DNA from 2 places in the Massilimicrobiota sp. mt181 genome. Region 1 is predicted to be linked to the other one. Evidence: a T-box and tRNA genes for the amino acid it is inferred to sense, from the RefSeq annotation. Region 1 holds a T-box; the other holds one or more tRNA genes.
What was found. The T-box of region 1 lies ahead of ileS (isoleucine--tRNA ligase). A T-box ahead of a tRNA ligase gene usually reads a tRNA of that ligase, here a tRNA-Ile.
Positions count from the first base shown of each region.

Region 2: it encodes a tRNA-Ile, which carries the amino acid that the T-box ahead of ileS (isoleucine--tRNA ligase) is inferred to sense. The anticodon was not compared.

Region 1 covers NZ_JBVAYN010000023.1:25,324-35,480, reverse strand. The annotation lists gene ACZYT4_RS11485 (YlmH family RNA-binding protein) at 1-670, shown strand, start outside; gene ACZYT4_RS11480 (DivIVA domain-containing protein) at 681-1,133, shown strand; T-box leader at 1,105-1,312, shown strand; gene ileS (isoleucine--tRNA ligase) at 1,349-4,081, shown strand; gene ACZYT4_RS11470 (DMT family transporter) at 4,129-5,010, shown strand; gene ACZYT4_RS11465 (D-alanyl-D-alanine carboxypeptidase family protein) at 5,007-6,215, shown strand; gene ACZYT4_RS11460 (hypothetical protein) at 6,273-6,470, opposite strand; gene ACZYT4_RS11455 (HAD family hydrolase) at 6,553-7,197, shown strand; gene ACZYT4_RS11450 (2-thiouracil desulfurase family protein) at 7,194-7,688, shown strand; gene ACZYT4_RS11445 (type I phosphomannose isomerase catalytic subunit) at 7,654-8,589, shown strand; gene ACZYT4_RS11440 (NAD(P)-dependent malic enzyme) at 8,671-9,846, shown strand; gene ACZYT4_RS11435 (MarR family winged helix-turn-helix transcriptional regulator) at 9,968-10,157, shown strand, end outside.
Region 2 covers NZ_JBVAYN010000003.1:118,419-128,575, forward strand. The annotation lists gene ACZYT4_RS02930 (AI-2E family transporter) at 1-904, opposite strand, end outside; gene ACZYT4_RS02935 (hypothetical protein) at 1,021-1,566, shown strand; gene ACZYT4_RS02940 (HAD-IC family P-type ATPase) at 1,563-3,899, opposite strand; tRNA gene ACZYT4_RS02945 (tRNA-Ile) at 4,023-4,099, opposite strand; tRNA gene ACZYT4_RS02950 (tRNA-Met) at 4,136-4,212, opposite strand; tRNA gene ACZYT4_RS02955 (tRNA-Phe) at 4,235-4,310, opposite strand; tRNA gene ACZYT4_RS02960 (tRNA-Asp) at 4,319-4,395, opposite strand; tRNA gene ACZYT4_RS02965 (tRNA-Met) at 4,399-4,475, opposite strand; tRNA gene ACZYT4_RS02970 (tRNA-Ser) at 4,493-4,585, opposite strand; tRNA gene ACZYT4_RS02975 (tRNA-Ala) at 4,595-4,670, opposite strand; tRNA gene ACZYT4_RS02980 (tRNA-Pro) at 4,677-4,753, opposite strand; tRNA gene ACZYT4_RS02985 (tRNA-Arg) at 4,767-4,843, opposite strand; tRNA gene ACZYT4_RS02990 (tRNA-Leu) at 4,914-5,002, opposite strand; tRNA gene ACZYT4_RS02995 (tRNA-Cys) at 5,008-5,082, opposite strand; gene ACZYT4_RS03000 (prephenate dehydrogenase) at 5,255-6,085, opposite strand; gene ACZYT4_RS03005 (nicotinate phosphoribosyltransferase) at 6,113-7,582, opposite strand; gene ACZYT4_RS03010 (FMN-binding protein) at 7,707-8,066, opposite strand; gene ACZYT4_RS03015 (LysM peptidoglycan-binding domain-containing protein) at 8,119-8,385, opposite strand; gene rnc (ribonuclease III) at 8,452-9,135, opposite strand; gene plsX (phosphate acyltransferase PlsX) at 9,132-10,115, opposite strand; gene recG (ATP-dependent DNA helicase RecG) at 10,152-10,157, opposite strand, start outside.

The DNA.
Region 1 (10,157 bases):
GATGATTTTAACTCCATTTTATAATCCTCATGAACAGGAGATTGTCAGAAGTGTGATTGGAAAAGAGCTTGTTGTCAAGAGTTTTGGTGGTTTTGTTCATGCTGAAAATCAACGCATGATTATCTGTCCAGACTTTTATGAGATTCAATCAGATGATTTTCAAATTCAACTCATTGAAATTTTGTATAATCAGCAATTTGGAAAAATTAAACATAAAGATATTTTAGGAGCATTAATGAATTTAGGTATCAAAAGAGAATGTATTGGTGATATTTATGATGGTGAACGTTTTTTCTTTGCCTGTACTTTGCAAACTTTTCCTTATATTAAACAATCTTTAAAACAGATTAAAAAATCAAAAGTTCATCTTAAGGAATGTCATGAGGAAATAGAAATTGTACATGAATATATCTCTAAATCTTTCATTTTATCAAGTATGCGTCTCGATAAAGTTGTTTCAGCAATGTTTAAAGTTTCTCGACAATCAGCCAGTGAGGCTATTCGTAGTGGTCATGTGAAAGTCAATTATAAAATTGTTGAAGAAGTCAGTTATTTGTGTCATAATAATGATATGGTATCTTTTAAACATCATGGTCGTGTCAAACTTATAGATGAAAATAAGCAAACACGACAAGGTAATTATGTTGTTTCTGGATACTTTTATAAGTGAGGTGGATGGATTGGAACAATTTGATAAACAATTTCGTGGTTATAATATTGAGGAAGTTAACAAGCGTATCAATGAATTGAAACAGGAAATTGAAAAACAAAAAAAGACGATTCAGTCAATGGAAGAAGAAATGACGGAATTAAAAGAACAAAACACTTTACTTACAAAACAAATTTCTGTTCATGAGAAAACTAATGAAGAGATTGCGAGACTTGCTTTAAAGGAAGCTAGTGAATTAATTGAAAAGGCTAAAAGAAATGCCAATATGATTCTCAAAGAATCTATGGAATATGTTCGTGGTTTGTCAAAAGATATGGATACGTTTAAGCAAGAAGCTATTGATTTTAGAACAAATGTTGTAAAAATGAGCAAAGAAATGCTAGAAACTATTGACAAATCAGAAATTTTCAGTTTAATTAAAGAAGAACAAGAAAACAAATACAATGACAAGGACAGTTTATAAGTAAAGCTTAAAGAGAGTTTGCGGTTGGTGAAAGCAAATAAGTGGAACTTATAATGAATCGACCTGAGAGTAGCTTATTTGAACGAAAGTAGAATAAGACGTACATCGCGTTAAGATGTTAAGTGCATATCTTAGTGAAGATATGAATAAAGGTGGTACCGCGTCATCACGTCCTTTAACAGGACGTTTTTTTATTTGAGAAAGGAAGGAAGACAATGAATTATAAAGACACATTATTAATGCCTAAAACAGATTTTGAAATGCGTGGAAATCTTCCTAAAAAGGAACCAGGTTATGTTCAAAGATGGCAAGACACTCATATGTATGAAAAGGTTATAGAACAAAATCAGGGACATGATGATTTTGTTTTCCATGATGGACCACCATATGCTAATGGAAATATGCATACTGGACATATGTTAAACAAAATTATTAAAGATGTGATTTGTCGTTATAAAAACATGCAGGGATTATATACACCATATATTCCTGGATGGGATACACATGGATTACCAATTGAAAATGCTATTCAAAAATTAGGAGTCAATCGTAAAGAATTAAGTACTGCTGAATTTAGAAAAAAATGTTATGAATACGCATTAAAACAAGTTGAAATTCAAAAAGAACAATGTATTCGTGTTGGAACATTTGCTGATTATGATCATCCATATTTAACTTTATTACCAGAATTTGAAGCCAATCAAATTGATGTTTTTGCCAAAATGGCTATGGATGGGTTGATTTATAAAGGATTAAAACCTGTGTATTGGTCACCATCAAGTGAATCCGCTTTAGCAGAAGCAGAAGTTGAATACCATGATGTGAAAAGTCCAACTATCTATGTGAAATTCCCTGTTAAAGATGGAAAAGGTATTTTAGATACTGATACAAGTTTTGTGATTTGGACAACAACACCTTGGACAATTCCAGCAAACCTTGCAATCTGTTTAAATGCTGATTATACCTATGCACTTGTTCAAAGTGAAAAAGGAAAATTAATTGTTTTAGAAGAACTTGTTGATTCTTTATGGGAAAAATTTGAATTAAAAGAAAAACAAATTTTAAAAACATTTAAAGGACAAGAATTAGAAATGATTACTTGTCAGCATCCATTATATGATCGTGAATCATTAGTTATTTTAGGAGACCACGTGACTGCTGAAGCAGGTACTGGATGCGTTCATACTGCTCCTGGATTTGGTATGGATGACTTTATTGTTGGTCAAAAATATGGTTTAGATATTTATTGTAATGTTGATGAACATGGTTGTATGATGGAAGACTGTGGTGAATGGTTAGCGGGTCAATATGTTGATGATGCAAATAAAACAGTGACTTTAAAACTTGATGAATTAGGAGTACTTTTAAAACTTGAATTCATTACACATAGTTATCCTCATGACTGGCGTACAAAAAAACCAATTATCTTTAGAGCAACTGACCAATGGTTCTGTTCAATTGATAAGATTAGAGAAAAATTATTAGATGAAATTGATCATGTTGAATGGTTAAATGAATGGGGTCATATCAGAATCTACAATATGATTAAAGATCGTGGTGACTGGTGTATTTCTCGTCAAAGAAGCTGGGGAGTTCCAATTCCTATTATTTATTGTGAAGATGGGACACCAATTATGGAAGAAGAAGTTTTCAAACATATCTCTGAGTTATTTAGACAATATGGTTCTAATATTTGGTTTGAAAAAGATGAAAAATTCTTATTACCTGAAGGATATACGAATGAACATTCACCAAATGGTATCTTTAAGAAAGAAAAAGATATTATGGATGTGTGGTTTGATTCAGGATCTTCACATACAGGATGCATGAGAGAAAGAGGATATCGTTATCCAGTTGATTTATACTTTGAAGGTAGTGATCAATATCGTGGATGGTTCAACTCATCATTAATCATTGGAACTGCTGTTTATGGTCAAGCCCCTTATAAAACAGTTTTATCTCATGGATTTGTATTAGATGGTAAAGGAAATAAAATGTCTAAATCATTAGGCAATACTGTTGATCCAATTAAACTTGTGAATCAATATGGTGCTGATATTTTAAGATTATGGGCAACTTCAGTTGCATATCAATCTGATGTACGTATTTCTAATGATATTATGAAACAAATTGCTGAAAATTATCGTAAAATTAGAAATACAATGCGTTTTGTTTTGGGAAATCTTTCTGATTTTAAAGCAAGTGATTTGGTCGAAATCTCAAAACTTGAAGGTGTTGATCAATATATGCTTGTTGAATTAAATCAGTTAATGAAAGGTTATGAAGAAGCCTTTAATCAATATGATTTTGCTGAAGCAAATCAGTTAATTTTAAATTGCTTTACAAATACTTTAAGTGCTTTCTATATGGACTTTACAAAAGATATTCTTTATATTGAAAAAGCAGACAGCTTAAGAAGAAGACAAGTTCAAACAGTATTATATTATTATGCAAAAACAATGATGAAATTATTATCACCAATTCTTGTCTTTACAAGTGAAGAATTGCATGATCATTTCCATTGTGATGATGATAAAGCTGAATCTATTTTCTTAGAAGCAAAACCAGAATTACTTCCAGTAGAAAATGAAGAAGCTATTAAAGAATATTACGATCGTTTCTTGCTGTTAAGAAAAGATGTCTTAAAATCATTAGAAGAATTAAGAAATGCTAAAGAAATTAAATCAAATATGGAAGCAAAAGTGACAATTTGCTTAAAAGATCCATATCAGGATATGAGTCAATTGGCTGATGTTTTAAAACAATTATTTATTGTTGCGAAAGTTCAGATAGTCAATGATTCTACAAATCTTGAAGAATATGAGACAGCTTATATTCATAGTGAAAAATTCAATGGTGTTCAATGTCCAAGATGCTGGAATTATTTTGAAGAATCAGAAATGGAAGGCGAATTGTGTCCTCGTTGTCATGATGTCATCCATGGATAAATAATAAATGGTACGTATCGTACCATTTATTTTTGAAAGGAGATAGTATGAGTCAAAGCTTTAAAGGTGGAATTTTATTATTGATTGCGGCTCTTATATGGGGAAGTTCTTTTATTGTTATGAAGAGTGCTGTTGATTTTTTAACACCTGCAGTCTTGTTATTATTGAGATTTTCTTTAGCTGCCTTATTATTGTCTATGATTTTTTGGCGTCATTTAAAAACATTAAACATTCAACAAATCAAAGGTGGATTATTAACAGGTTGCTGTTTGTTTGGAGCATATTATGTACAGACATGGGGCTTGAATTATACAACACCTGGGAAGAATGCTTTTTTAACAGCGGTTTATTGTGCTATTGTTCCATTTTTAATTTGGATTTTTTATCATAAAAGACCTGATATTTATAATTTCATGGCTGCATTTATATGTGTCATAGGTATTGGGTGTGTTTCGTTGGATGGAAATTTAGCTATGAATATTGGAGATTTGTTAACATTATGTGGTGGTGTCTTATACGCTTTACACATTTTATTGATTAAAAGATTTTCTAATGGAATTAATGGTGGAGCTTTTACGTCATTACAATTTATCGGTGGAACCTGTGCAGCTTTGCTTGTTGCTGTATTGAGTGAAGATTTGACTTTAATTACAAAAATTGAACCATCTATTTATTTACAGATTCTTTATTTGGTTTTCTTTGCGACAGCACTGACAATGTTTTGTCAGACAACTGGACAAAAATATACAAGTGAATGTAATGCATCATTGATTTTATCTTTGGAATCCGTTTTTGGTGTCGCCTTTTCAATTGCGTTTTATGGAGAAGTTTTAACTCCTAAAATTCTGATAGGATTTATTCTTATTTTTGTTGCTGTTGTGATTTCTGAAACGAAGCTTTCATTTTTAAGGAAAGGGGGATCTCAATGAAAAAATTAATAAGTTTAATTGTCCTGGTGATGCTCTTTTTTCAAATCACGCCTGTCAGCGCTAGTGAAAATTTAAATGTGTCTCTTCACTCTCAATATGCTTATTTATATGATCAACAGACAAATATTGTTTATCTTGATCAAAGAAGCCAAGAAAGAATTTATCCTGCCAGTATGACCAAAATTCTGACTGTCAGTCTTGCTTTAGAAAAGATTGATGATATTCATCAAGAAGTTCAGATAGAGCAAGTGGATTTGGATGGATTATTAGAACAAGGGGCATCAGTAGCTGGATTCTATGTAGGAGAACGAGTTACATATGAGGATTTGCTTTATGGAGCTTTATTGCCTTCAGGTGCTGATGCCTGCAACGCTTTAGCACGTTTGACTTATGGATCAACTGATCAGCTTGTTGAAGCTATGAATCAACTTGTTACGCGTCTGCATTTGAATGATTCACATTTTATGAATGTTACTGGACTTCATGATGAACAACATTATACGACACCTTATGATATGGCTATGATCCTTCATCATGCTTTACAAAATGATGCTTTTGAAGATGTTTTCAATGCACGTGTTTATACAAGCTCTAGAGGCAATCATACATGGGCCTCTTCTTTACAAAGAGGAAAAAATGCTTATGGATTAGATATTTCACAGATTGATGGCGCAAAAAGTGGTTTTACTGATGAAGCTCAATTAACTTTAGCAAGTACCATGACAATTGATGAGCACCAATTCATTTTAGTGACTGCCTATGCACAAGGACAATATACACAAAACCACGTCAGAGATGCGATTGCTGTCTGTCAATATTTACATAACAACTACCATCAGGTTATTCTTTATAAAAAAGATGAAGAAATGGCAGATTATTGGATTTTACAATCCTTTGATTTCCGTTATCAGTATTGTGCACCTGAGGAAATATCCGTTATTGTAAATAAAGATATATCAGAAAATGATCTGGTTTATCAAATAGATACACCAACATTCCTTGTTGCCCCTATGGAGGCAGGAGAAAAAATAGGTACTCTATCTATTTACAACCAAGATCAGCTTGTATATTCATATGATATGATATTATTAACAGACATTTCTTCAACATTAATGGAAAGAATCTTATATTATGGATTGATTTTTCTTGTTGTAGGGGGATGTATAGCAGTTATCATTGTTTTTAAAAAAAGACATAAAAAATAACAAAAGGCTGAACGAATGATTGAACTTTATTTCATCATAGTCACTCGTTTCAGCCTTTTATTTATTTTCTTTTAAATCAATAATACGATCAATACCATATCCAACAAATCGACCTATAAAAATAATAATAACACCGACAATAGGTAAAACAGGATTTGAATTGGTAACCAGATACCAGATAATACATAAAAAACCTATAACATAACCAATAAATGTTAAAATATTTGTATACTTAGTTGATCTTGAATCTTCCATAAATTCACCTCATTTAACATAAAGTTATTATAACATCTTTCAATATTTTTTCAATACTGTTATAATGTTGAAGGGGGGTTATATGAAAAAAGGTTGTCTTTTTGATTTAGATGGTACATTGGTCAATTCTATTAAAGATTTGGCCTTATCAACGAATAAAGTTTTAGAATTGCATCATTTACCAACATATGATATTTCAGAGTATAATATGTTTGTTGGAAATGGAGTGAAAAAATTGATGGAACGTGCATTGGGACAAGAACATATTGATATGTTAGATGTGTGTTTAAATGATTTTCATAAAATCTATCGAGAACATTGTCTTGATTATACAGTTCCTTATGATGGTATAAAAGAATTGATTGATTTTTTGAAAGAACATCATATTCAAATGTCTGTTGTGACAAACAAACCACATACTTTAGCTATTCAAATTGTTGAGGCTTTATTTCCAGATACATTTACTGCTGTTTATGGTCAACAGGATTTATATCCTATTAAACCAGATCCACAATCTAGCTATATGGCATTAATGGCTATGAAATTAGATAAAAAAGATTGTTTTTTTATTGGAGATAGTCAGGTAGATATTGATACAGGATACTTTGCAGGGATTGAATCTATCGGTGTAACATGGGGATTTCGAGGACGACAGGAACTTGAAGAAGCAGGAGCTGATCATATTGTTGAAAATCCCCAAGAAATTAAGGAGTTTTTTCAAAAATGAAAATAGGTGTCAGTCAATGTCTATTAGGTGTTCATTGTACATATAATGGAAAAAGCCATCCTGTTGACGTCATGATCAAAATGAATCAGGATCATTTGATTGTTCCAGTATGTCCAGAGGTCTTAGGTGGACTTACTATTCCACGTGATCCAGCAGAAATTCAGTCAGTGAATCCATTAAAAGTGGAAACCTGCTTTCATCAGGATGTGACAGAAGAATATGTAAAAGGTGCTCAAAGAGCTTTGGAAATATTTCAGGAAAATCATATTGAAGTGGCTTTATTGAAGTTTAGAAGTCCAAGCTGTGGTTGTGATGGTGTCTATGATGGGACATTTCAACATAAACTTATTCATGGCCAAGGTGTATTTGCTAAAATGTGCCATGAATGTGGAATACAGTTATTTCATGAAAATCAGATTGAAGAATTCTTAAAATATATAGGAAAGGAAGATGATTATGGGACATATTTTAAAGATTCAACCAGTATTTAAAGAAATGATTTGGGGTGGTCATAAGCTGAGAGATGTTTATGGCTATGATATTCCAAGTGATCACACAGGAGAATGTTGGGCTATTTCTGGTCATAAAAACGGTGACTGTGAAATTGCTGATGGAGAATATCAAGGAAAAACAGTATCATGGTTATGGCAAAATCATAAAGAACTTTTTGGAAATGCTCAAGGAGATCAGTTTCCTCTATTAGTTAAAATTATTGATGCGAAAGATGATTTATCTGTACAGGTTCATCCTAATGATGAATATGCAGCTAAACATGAAAATTCATTAGGTAAGACAGAATGCTGGTATGTTTTACAGGCTGATGAAGGAACAAAGATGGTAATGGGACATCATGCAAAAACAAAAGAAGAATTCATCAAAGCTATTGAAAATGATGATTATGATCATTTATTAAATTCTTTTGAAATTAATAAAGGAGATTTCTTCTATATTCCATCTGGAACTTTGCATGCCATTTGCAGTGGATCATTGATATATGAAGCACAACAATCTTCTGATATTACATATCGTGTTTATGACTATCATCGTAAAGATAAAGATGGAAATGAAAGACAATTACATGTTCAACAATCTATTGATGTCACAAATGTTCCAGCTGATTTAGAAACAAATAAATTATTTACAAATAGTCATTTGGATCATGGTTCAAAAACAAGATATGTTGAAAGTGAATTCTTTACAGTAGATTGTTATCGTATAAATGGTGAAAACATCATTACTAATGATAAACCTTTCCAGCTTGTAAGTATCCTTGAAGGAGAAGGAACACTAGAAGGTATGGAAGTGAAAAAAGGAGATCATTTCATCGTTTGTAGTGATCAGGAAAATGTCACTTATGATGGTGTTATGACATTTATGATAACAACTCTATAAAATATATAAAGCAGATAAATAAACATCTGTTTTTCATTTTTTCAAAACTATGGCATAATAAAGACGAAAAGAGGGAGAAAGATGAAAGATATATATCAAGAAGCATTAGAACTACACGAACGTGCCAAAGGAAAATTAGAAGTTCAATTGAAAGTGCCATTAAATGAAAGTCATGATTTATCTTTGGCTTATACGCCAGGTGTTGCTCAGCCATGTCGTGAAATTGCTAAAAATAAAGATGATGTTTATAAATATACATGGAAACAAAATAGTGTTGCTGTTGTTAGTGATGGAACCGCTGTTTTAGGGTTAGGGGACATTGGTCCTGAAGCAGCAATGCCTGTTATGGAAGGGAAGGCTGTTTTGTTTAAAAAGTTTGGTCATATTGATGCCGTACCAATCTGTTTGGATACCAAAGATCCACAAGAAATTATTCGCATTGTCAAAGCTATTGCGCCAACATTTGGTGGTATTAATCTTGAAGATATTAGTGCCCCACGTTGTGTTGAAATTGAAAGAACTTTAATCAATGAATTAGACATTCCTGTTTTCCATGATGATCAGCATGGAACTGCTATTGTTGTGACTGCAGGATTGTTGAATGCTTTAAAAGTCGTTCATAAGAACATAGAAGATATTACGGTTGTTGTAAGTGGAACAGGAGCAGCAGGAAGCTCTATTATTAAAATGATTCATGCTTTAGGTGTTAAAGAAATCTATGGCTTTAATATCAATGGAATAGTAACAACAGAGGATTATGATCAATATGATTTTCTAACTCAGGAATTAACGCAGATTACAAATTCTCAGGCTAAACGTATGACAATGGCAGAAGCAATGAAAGAAGCGGATGTGTTCATCGGCGTATCAGCTCCAGGTGTTTTAACACAGGATATGGTGAAAAGTATGAAAGAGAATCCAATTGTCTTTGCTATGGCGAATCCTGAACCAGAAATTCCTTATCAGGATGCTATTGATGCCGGTGTTGCAGTGATGGGAACTGGACGTTCTGATTATCCAAATCAGATTAATAATGTCTTGGCTTTTCCAGGGTTATTTAGAGGAGCATTAGATGTGAGAGCAAAAAAAATCAGTGAAGGTATGAAATTAGCGGCAGCATATGGTTTAGCATCACTCGTCAATGATGATGAATTATCTCCAACATATATTATTCCTCAGGCTTTAGATCCACGAGTTGCAGAAGCGGTAGCCAAAGCAGTAAGTCAAAAAGCAATAGAAGAAGGTTTGGCTCGATAGTATATTCATAAAATTCCTTTTATATCATTTATAAAAGGAATTTATTTTTTTATTAATATCAAGGTACCTTGATATTAAAATTTGAGTATGATAAAATAAATTATAAAAGGATGGGATTATTGTGGAAAAGCAAGAGCAAATCAATATTGATGATTCAATCATTATGCAACTAAGAGATATTAATCATATTATGAGAGCGCTATATGAAGGTAAAGGTAGTCAAAAGAGGATTTTAATTATTTTATATGAACATCAAGGAACTATGACACAAAAAGAATTAACAAAACAATTGAACATTCAACCTGGATCTG
Region 2 (10,157 bases), on a different contig from region 1:
AGAGAAGCAAAAAGGATGGAATCTTTGTTTCTTTGTTTAATATATGGGGCTCTAAAAAACTTCTGACCATATTAATAATCAGATAAAGGCACAAAATATAAATTGCTTTCATATATGATGATTGCATCAACAAAAGAATAATCATAGGAATCAGAACAATCCCAATGCCAATAAATGGCAGTGTATCTAACAAAGAAATTGCGAGTGCATATAAAGATGATGGTTCAATATGCAAAATCCAAAAACCCGCCCATAACATCAAAAATGACACAAATATTAATATGAACTGACACTTCAGATAAATGAATAAACTCTTTAAGACTCCATTTTTAATATAAACAAATTTCTGATAGGTTTTCTTCTGTGTTAATCTTAAAAAACTGTTTTTCATATTCTCATAATCTAAAACTAAAAAAAATGTTGAAATCACAAATATAAAAAAAGACACAATGAAAGAAGGTATCAGTTTGACAAAAGAAGAAGCAAAATTCATTATGCCAATGATATTTTGATGAATCCAATTTTGAAATATAACAACAATATCTTGAGGCAAAAAAGAGAAAGTATCTTCCAAATAATGAATAATATTGGAAATAAAGGGCAAAAATATAGAATCATAATAAACAGGAAGCTGCTGAAAAAAGCGTATTCCTAATAAAAACAAAAAAGTCAATAAAGCCCCTAATACAAATGCCAAGAAAAGATAAATCAACAATAAAACAGAAATACCAATAGCACTTTCTTGTAAAGGAATTGTATTTTGAATTTTATTAATGAAAGGCTTTAAAATGAAAAAACAAAGAAAAGCCATCAAAAAAGGAAAAAGGAGTGAAAACATATATTTGATTATCAATATATAGATGATTAAACCTAAACCCAAAACAACATAACGCCTTATTCCCATAGTATCACCTATATATTTATATGTCACAAATACAAAAAAAGTCCAATGTGACTTTTTTTGGCACAATTAGACATAAATCGACACTTTCCTATGTTAAAATTTATTTGGTGAAAAAAATGAATATCTATGATACAACAAATAATCAATATCAATTTCCAATTTTAGATCCTGATTTTTCATATCAGCAAACAGACTATCAAAAAAATCTCTATCCTTTTTTTAAACAACTTGACATTCCTTTGGATGTTCATTTTCTTACAGGAATATATATCGATTATTATATTGACCCCTACTCTATCGAAGAATATCCCCAACTCTATTTTCATGTATCCAGACATCTTGTCAAAAAAGTAGAAGACTTTTTGGATTTTGGTCATGCACATTTGTATTATGAAAGATCAAACTTCTTTTTTCTCGTTATGTTTAACATCGCAGAAGAACAAATTGAGGAAGCATTTATCAAACTTCATTTATATTTAAAAGATAAGAAATTTGAATATCTTCATCAACAATGTTCTTTTTTTATAAAATGTGGCATTTATGTTTCAACCATTAACATTCATCCCTATAAACTCTTTGATCTTTCTAAAGAGCAATGTCAACAAATTCTTTCAAAGGAGAAAACATTTATATCCGTTCATAATTTGAAACTTCTGCGTTAATGCTTTTCAAAATGATGATATAAAGTGACAATCCATTTTTTAAGTTGAAAAATGACAAAGATAGAACTTAAACAAAGTGGAATAACAAAAATAAGTGATTTTGTAAAGAATGAATAAATCCCAAAGAAATCATGCATAATCATCAAGATCAAATAAAAGACAACCGCAAACAGACTCGTTACAGTAACTCTTAAACGACTCCATGGCATACATACAATATAAACCACTAAAAAACTGATAAAACCGGCAACTAAATAATAGTATGTAGATAAAAGTTTGGAATCAAAATGGAAGTAGCTACCAATCCAAGTAATCAATAACATATAAATAATCATTGTGAGAGCACATGGTAAAGCTGTAGACATCACATGTTTAAAGAAACCTTGTGATGATAATGTAGAAGCACGCTCTAATGTTAAAAGGAAACTTGGTAGTCCAATCGCAAGACCACTGATGAGGCTTAACTGTAAAGGTGTAAATGGATAACTGAATCTTAGAGCAGCAAAAATCAAACAAAGAGCAGTCGAATAAATCGTTTTTGTTAGATAAAGAGAGCTGACTCTTTCAATATCTGCAATAATAGCTCTCCCCTCATTGACGATATCGACCATGGATGCAAACGAAGAATCCAATAAAACAATATGTGCTGCCTGTTTAGCCGCATCACTACCTGCCGCCATAGCAATCCCACAATCAGCATCCTTCAATGCCAAAACATCATTCACACCATCACCAACCATCCCTACAACATGTTGATTGGCTTGTAAAGCTTTGATAATACGTTGTTTTTGTTCTGGCTTTACACGCCCAAAAACACGATAGTGAGAGACAATCTTTTCAAGTTCCATGTCATCATCAGGAAAAGTGGATGCATCAATATATAGATCACCATTTTTTAATCCTGCCAATTGGGCAACACGTGAAACAGTCATTGGATTATCCCCAGATAATATGCGTATATCAACATGGGCATTTTCAAAAAAACGAAGCGTTTCTTTAGCCTCAGGGCGAATACAATCATAAATCACAATGAGAGCCATCGCTTTGACATGGCCTATTTGAGATGTATGAGAATCAAGACAATCTGTCTCACCCAACAACAAGACACGATAGCCTTCTTTCGCATAGGACTCAGCCATTTCCAACGTTTGAGAATCATCAGATACGAGAAATTCTGGTGCTCCTAAAACGTAGTGCCCTTTTCCCTGAATATGCAAAGCTCTCATTTTACGCTGCGAAGAAAATGGAATACGTTCCAAAACTTCAATATGCTCAGACTTTAAAAAATAATCTTGTAAAGCCAGCTGTGTCGCATTCACATCATCAAATTCATGTGCCATTGCTCCCATAATCGTTTCAATGTCATGAAAAGAAGAAGAATGAAGTGGCAAAACACGATCTACCTTAAGTTCCCCTGTTGTAATGGTTCCTGTCTTATCAAGACATAAAACATCCACTCTTGCCAGGGCTTCAATAGCTTCCATTTCCTGAATCAAAGCATTTTTTCTTGCCAGTTTACCAACACCAATAATAAAAGACAAACTTGTTAGCAAAACCAGCCCTTCAGGAATCATCCCCACAACGCCTGCAACAGTTTTCACAATCGCGCTTGCCTGATCATTAGGAAAAGCAGTTAACTGAGAAAAATAAAGAACAATTCCTACCGGAATAATCACAACACTTAAAATCTTGATAACTTTTTCAATAGAATTTTTCATTTCCGAAGAAGCATTATTTTTATTTTTAGCTTTGCGTACAAGATTTGTTGAATAGTTATCATTACCAACTCTGATAACTTTCGCATAAGCACTTCCTGCCACAACGAAACTTCCAGAAAGTAATTCATCATTTTTCATCTTCTTTACTGGCTCTGATTCACCCGTTAACATAGATTCATTAACTTCCATACCCTGTGATTTTAAAACAATACAGTCACTACCAATTTGATTTCCTGCCTCTAAAAAAACAACATCATCAAGAACGAGTTCTTCTATAGGAATAGTTTGGATTTGTTGATTTCTAATGACTTTTATTGTTTTCACAGTGACTAATGTTAACTGATCAATAATTTTCTTAACTTTAAATTCCTGATATATACCTATAAAAGCATTAATAATAACGACAACCATAAAAGTGAGATTAGTCCATCTCCCTGTCGATATAATAATAGCTGCTAAAAAAACATTTAAACAGTTGAAATATGTCAAAGTATGTTCCAAAACAATTTGCTTCTTTGTTTTAGAAATATTATCATGAGAAATATTAACATGTCCCTGTTGAATACGTGATTCAACTTGCTGATCAGTTAATCCCATATGTCTTATATCTTCCATTATATCACCTGCTTGTATCTTAATAAAACTTTATGGAATTTATGTGAAAGTCCATAAGAATATCATAGCACAATTTTTTTTACAAAAAAACAAAAAAAACCTCATAAGAGGTTATCAACAATATGGTGGACCCTGAAGGACTCGAACCTTCGACCGATCGGTTATGAGCCGATAGCTCTAACCAACTGAGCTAAGGGTCCAAAATAAAAAGTGGTATTCACCACTCATTGACTCAATGGTAGCGGGGAAGGGATTCGAACCCCCGACCCACCGGGTATGAACCGATTGCTCTAGCCAACTGAGCTACCCCGCCATGTAGTGAATCGTTTAAAAAATGGTGGTTCCGGCCGGAATCGAACCAGCGACACGAGGATTTTCAGTCCTCTGCTCTACCGACTGAGCTACGGAACCAAAATAAATGGCGGTCTGGACGGGGCTCGAACCCGCGACCTCCGCCGTGACAGGGCGGCATTCTAACCAACTGAACTACCAGACCATTTGGTTGCGGGAGAAGGATTTGAACCAACGACCTTCGGGTTATGAGCCCGACGAGCTACCAGACTGCTCCATCCCGCGATATGAAATTTAATAAATGGCGGAGGTTGAGGGATTCGAACCCCCGCGGGACTTTCATCCCCTGTCGGTTTTCAAGACCGATCCCTTCAGCCGGACTTGGGTAAACCTCCGCAACATAATGGTGGAGCTTAGCGGGATCGAACCGCTGACCTCCTGCGTGCAAAGCAGGCGCTCTCCCAGCTGAGCTAAAGCCCCATTAAATGGTCGGGAAGACAGGATTCGAACCTGCGACCCCCTGGTCCCAAACCAGGTGCACTACCAAGCTGTGCTACTTCCCGTTTGATATTTGATTGGCGCGCTAGGCAGGAATCGAACCCACAACCTCTTGATCCGTAGTCAAGCACTCTATCCAGTTGAGCTACTAGCGCCTCTTAACAGTGCCATTCAATAATATCACATTTTTTTATCAATTGCAACACTTTTTTTAATTTTTTTATTTGGTGCCCAGGGCCGGAGTCGAACCGGCACGGATTTTAAGGTCCGCAGGATTTTAAGTCCTGTGCGTCTACCAATTTCGCCACCTGGGCAACAATGGAGGTTCCAGCCGGACTCGAACCGACGATGACAGAGTTGCAGTCTGTAGCCTTACCAACTTGGCTATGGAACCATTTCCCTTAACTCGTTGCTCAAATAGTATATAATATTTTCCACATTTATGCAATACCTTTTTTTGTTTTTTTTACATTTCAAAATGTTTCTCAAAAGAATAATGAAAGAGATTTTTTATAAAGTTTTCAATCTCTTTCATTACGTATGTACAAATATTGTTGATTTTAAGACTATTTTTCCAATTTCTCGCGACGCTTTGATGATTTCAAAAACATCTCTCTTAAAGCTTTTTCATCTTTTTGATAAATTGCTTTTTTTAATTGATCGAACTCTTTTTCAAAGCGTGCCATTGATGATAATAAGTATTCCTGGTTATTAAAAAACAATTCTATCCATAAATCCGCATTAATATTGGCAATACGAGTCAGGTCACGAAAAGAATCACCAATATACTTTCCGGTCTCATATTTTTCATCATCACTATTGATTAGTGCCACAGCCAATGTATGTGGTAATTGAGAAGTAAATGAAATAATTTCATCATGAGCATAAGGACTCATAATTTTGACACTTTTAAATCCTAATTCAGCAACAAATTGACACATAAAATCAATTGATTTCTGATGGTTTTTTTCATGTTGTATGACAATATAATTTGCATTATGAAACACTTTTTCACTTGCATACAAATATCCTTTTTTTTCTCTTCCTGCCATTGGATGACCACTAATATATTCAACATCTTGATCGATAATTTCTAAAGCTTTTGCTAAAAAATACGATTTAATCCCCACGACATCACTCACAATACTTCCTTTTTTAAAAGTATGTTGAGAGATAAAATCAAGCACTTGTGATGGATATAAACAAATAATTGTGAGATCACTTTTTTCAATAATTTCATGTCCATCCTGATATCCTTCAATAATACAACCTTCTTCTTTGGCCATATCTAAAGTCTGTTGATTGCAATCAACACCATAAACATCATAACCTTTACCTTTAAGTGCTTTAACAAAACTTCCACCTATAACACCTAATCCTACAACTGTAATAATCATATCAGCATTGATCCTTAAAAGAAAACTTTAATGTCCCTTTTTCCCTTCTGCCAACATTTTGAGTTTATAATCCAATAATTTTTGTGTTAAATCCACATAATATAAATGAGGATATTCTAAACGGAAGATTTCATCCCATAAGAATTGTTTTTGTTGTGCTGAATAAGCACAAATTTCATCTAATGTATAATGTGGATAAACATTCTTTCCTTCATCAAAAACTAAAGTCTGTAGTGGATGGACTTCATATGTACCAGCATAAAGCGTCTTATGTTTCCATGCATCTAATTGATGATAAATTGTCAAATCCTGATTTTCATCTAAAACCTCATCATGGAAAGCAATAATATCCGCAATAGCTTTATTTGTTTCTTTTTCAATTAAACGATATACCTTTTTATAACCAGGGTTTGTAATCTTTTCTCTATTTTCAGAAATTTTAATTTTAGGAATAATTTCTCCATTTTTTTCTATTGCAGCAAGTTTATAAACACCACCAAAAACTGGAGAAGATTTTGATACAATCATATTTTCTCCAACTCCAAAAGAATCTATTTGTGCACCCTGTTCCAATACAGAACGTATCAAATATTCATCCAAGGAATTAGAAACTGTAATCTGACAATCATGTAAACCAGCTACATCAAGCATCATTCTTGCTTTTTTCGTTAAATAAGCAATATCTCCACTGTCTAAACGAATTCCTTTTAATCGTTTCCCCATTGGCGCTAAAACTTCTTCAGCAATACGAATCGCATGAGGAACACCGCTCTTTAAAGTATCATATGTATCAACTAATAAAACACAGTTATCTGGATAAATTTGAGCATACGCTTTAAATGCTTCATATTCAGAATCAAATGATTGAACAAAAGAATGAGCCATTGTCCCTAAAACAGGCATATGAAAATCTTTTCCAGCAGAAACAGTAGCTGTCCCTGCAACACCACCAATATAAGCCGCTCTCGCTCCATAATGAGCACCATCATAACCTTGTGCTCGTCTTGCGCCAAACTCCATGACAGCTCTTCCTTTGGCTTCCTGAACAATACGTCGCGCCTTTGTCGCAATTAAAGACTGATGGTTAATAGTCACTAATAAAAATGTTTCTATAAGCTGAGCTTCAATGAGCTTTGCTTTCACTGTCACCAATGGTTCATATGGAAAAACTGGTGTTCCTTCTTTGACAGAATAAATTGTCCCAGTAAACTTGAAAGTTCTTAAATAATCAAAAAATTCTTCATCAAAAACATTTAAAGATCTTAAATACGCAATATCTCCTTCACTAAAATGCATATTTTCAATAGCCTCGATCAATTGCTGTAATCCAGCAAAAATAACGAAACCACCATTATCTGGATTTTTTCGATAAAACATATCAAAATAAACTATTTCATCTTTCTTACCCATCTTAAAATAATTATAAGACATTGTTAATTCATAAAAATCCATAATAAGAGTGATATTTCTTTCTTGACCAACATAATTTTTTTCCATTATCTATCCCCCTATCATTTTTCATTATCATATACCAATTTTCTTAAAAAATAAAGCCTTTCTTCTTTTTGAAACACGAAAAAAGTAGCCACAATCACTGTAACTACTCTTTATCCATTTTCAATCAAGAATTGTTTTTTGCTTGCTCAAAAGCTTTTTCAACTGCTTCTTTTAAGGCTTGAGAAGATCTGGTTGCTCCAGAAATGGTATCAACATCATATCGATTTTGTTCTTTCATATTTTCAATCATTTGTTCTAAAGCCACTCCTCCAATAGAAGGCGTTTCATTATGCTCTTTGATCACAATATCCTGAATCTGATCATCTTTAATAACTGTTTCTACCTGAAATTCTCCTCCATAACCCATAGCTGTTGTTTCATAAGTGCCATCTTTATATTGAGATTCTTTTGTTTCATCTGGTGCCTTTTGTGTACAACCACATAAAAGCGTTGCTATAAACAGGATGATTATTTTTTTCATCATTTCAAACCTCCTATTTATAGTTTTTGCTTAAAATCAAATCTTATGCAATTTTTTAAAAATATAAATCATAAGTTTCTCTTTGATAAGGTTGTGGCATTGGTGGTATTTTTTGGAAAACAATAGGAACCAGTAATTGTTGTTGAGGATGAATCAATAAATCATCACCTAACTGGTTCATTGCCTGAATCCAAGCCACTTCACTATTCAACGTTTTCGCAATACGATAAACATTATCACCTTTATGCACAGTATATAATACAATTTCTCCTACTCTTGGATTAATGACTCTTTCGTCATCATACATATATGGATTATACATGATTATCACTCCCAAAATAATTTATGAAAAAATGTTGATCATGTATAGGCAAAAAACAGTATTTTTTTATTTCGTTGCTAATTTATTCAAAGCATCTTTAGCTGCCTGTTGCTCTGCTCTTTTTTTACTTGTTCCTTTTCCAATACCCAAACACATATCATCCATCATAACAGCCACTTTAAATTCAGGTGCATTAGATGGCCCTGAAGTTTCTAAAAGTTCATATGTCACTGTTCGACGCTGATCAGCTTGAATTAACTCCTGAAGAGTTGTCTTATAATCCGTAATATCATCATAATCTAAATCATTGACATGTTTAAAAATCGTCTGCTGCAAGACTTTTAAGACTTCATCTTTGCCACAGTCTAAATATAAAGCACCAATGAAAGATTCAAAAATATTAGCCAAAACACTTTCTCTTTCTCTTCCACCACTTTTTTCTTCACCAACACCTAAATACAATAATTCTCCAAGCCCGAGTTCTTTAGAAAAACGCGCCAAAGATTCTTCGCGTACAAGCTTACTACGAAGTGTTGTTAAAGTTCCTTCAGGTGCATCCGGAAAAAGTTTAAATAAAAATTCTGAAACATATAACTGTAATACAGCATCTCCCATAAATTCTAAACGCTCATAATCTTTATGAACATAATGAGACTCATTAGCATAAGATGCATGCGTAAAAGCTTCTTTATAAATTGCAATATCATGAAAAGGAATATCTTCCTTTTGTAAAAAGTCTAATATTTTCATTTTTGATTTAATCCTTCCTTCATTTGAGAAACCACATCCATTTTGACCATACGATAAGCCAAATCCATCGCATTACAAAAAGCTTTCGCATCACTTGCTCCATGAGCTTTGACGACTGCCTTTTCAAATCCCATCATCAATGCTCCTCCAACAGATTTATAATCGAATTTTTCTTTCAGACTATAAAGAGATGATTTCGCAAACAAAGCTCCAATTTTTCCTTTCAATGAAGACATCATGGTTTCTTTAATCATCTTCATTAATGTTGAAGCCACACCCTCACAAGTCTTTAAAGCAATGTTTCCACTAAATCCATCTGTTACCACAACATCATAATCACCACTTAAAATATCACGACCTTCAACATTACCTACAAATTGTAAACGATCGCTTTGTTGTAATAATTGATATGTCTGCTGATGAACTTCATCACCTTTTTTAGATTCACTTCCAATATTAAGTAAAGCAACACGCGGACTATCTATTCCTCTTATATTTTTGGCATAAATATTTCCCATAATCGCAAAATCATACAATTGCTCTGGTGTATTTTCGGCATTAGCTCCCACATCCAACATTAATACACCTTTTTGATTATATGTTGGCATTGTTACCATCAAACATGATTTTTCTACACCTTGAATACGTTTTAAAAAAAGCATTGCACTTGTATAAAAAGCTCCTGTTGAACCACATGAAACAACACCATCGACAACACCTTCACGTGCCATCATCACAGCTTTGACCATACTTGATTCTTTTTTACGACGCACTGACATAATTCCTTCATCCATTGTCACAACATCTCTAGCATCCACAATATGTATATTTTCATATGATGATAAACTTTCCAGTTCTTCCTTTTTTCCAGTGACATAAAGTTCAACATCTTGATGTGTCTGCATAAACATCTGACAAGCTTCCACAACAATCGAACTCCCTAAATCTCCACTCATAGCATCTATTGATAATTTATACATGATTCCTTCACTCCTTGTTTGTATAGTATAACATATTTAATC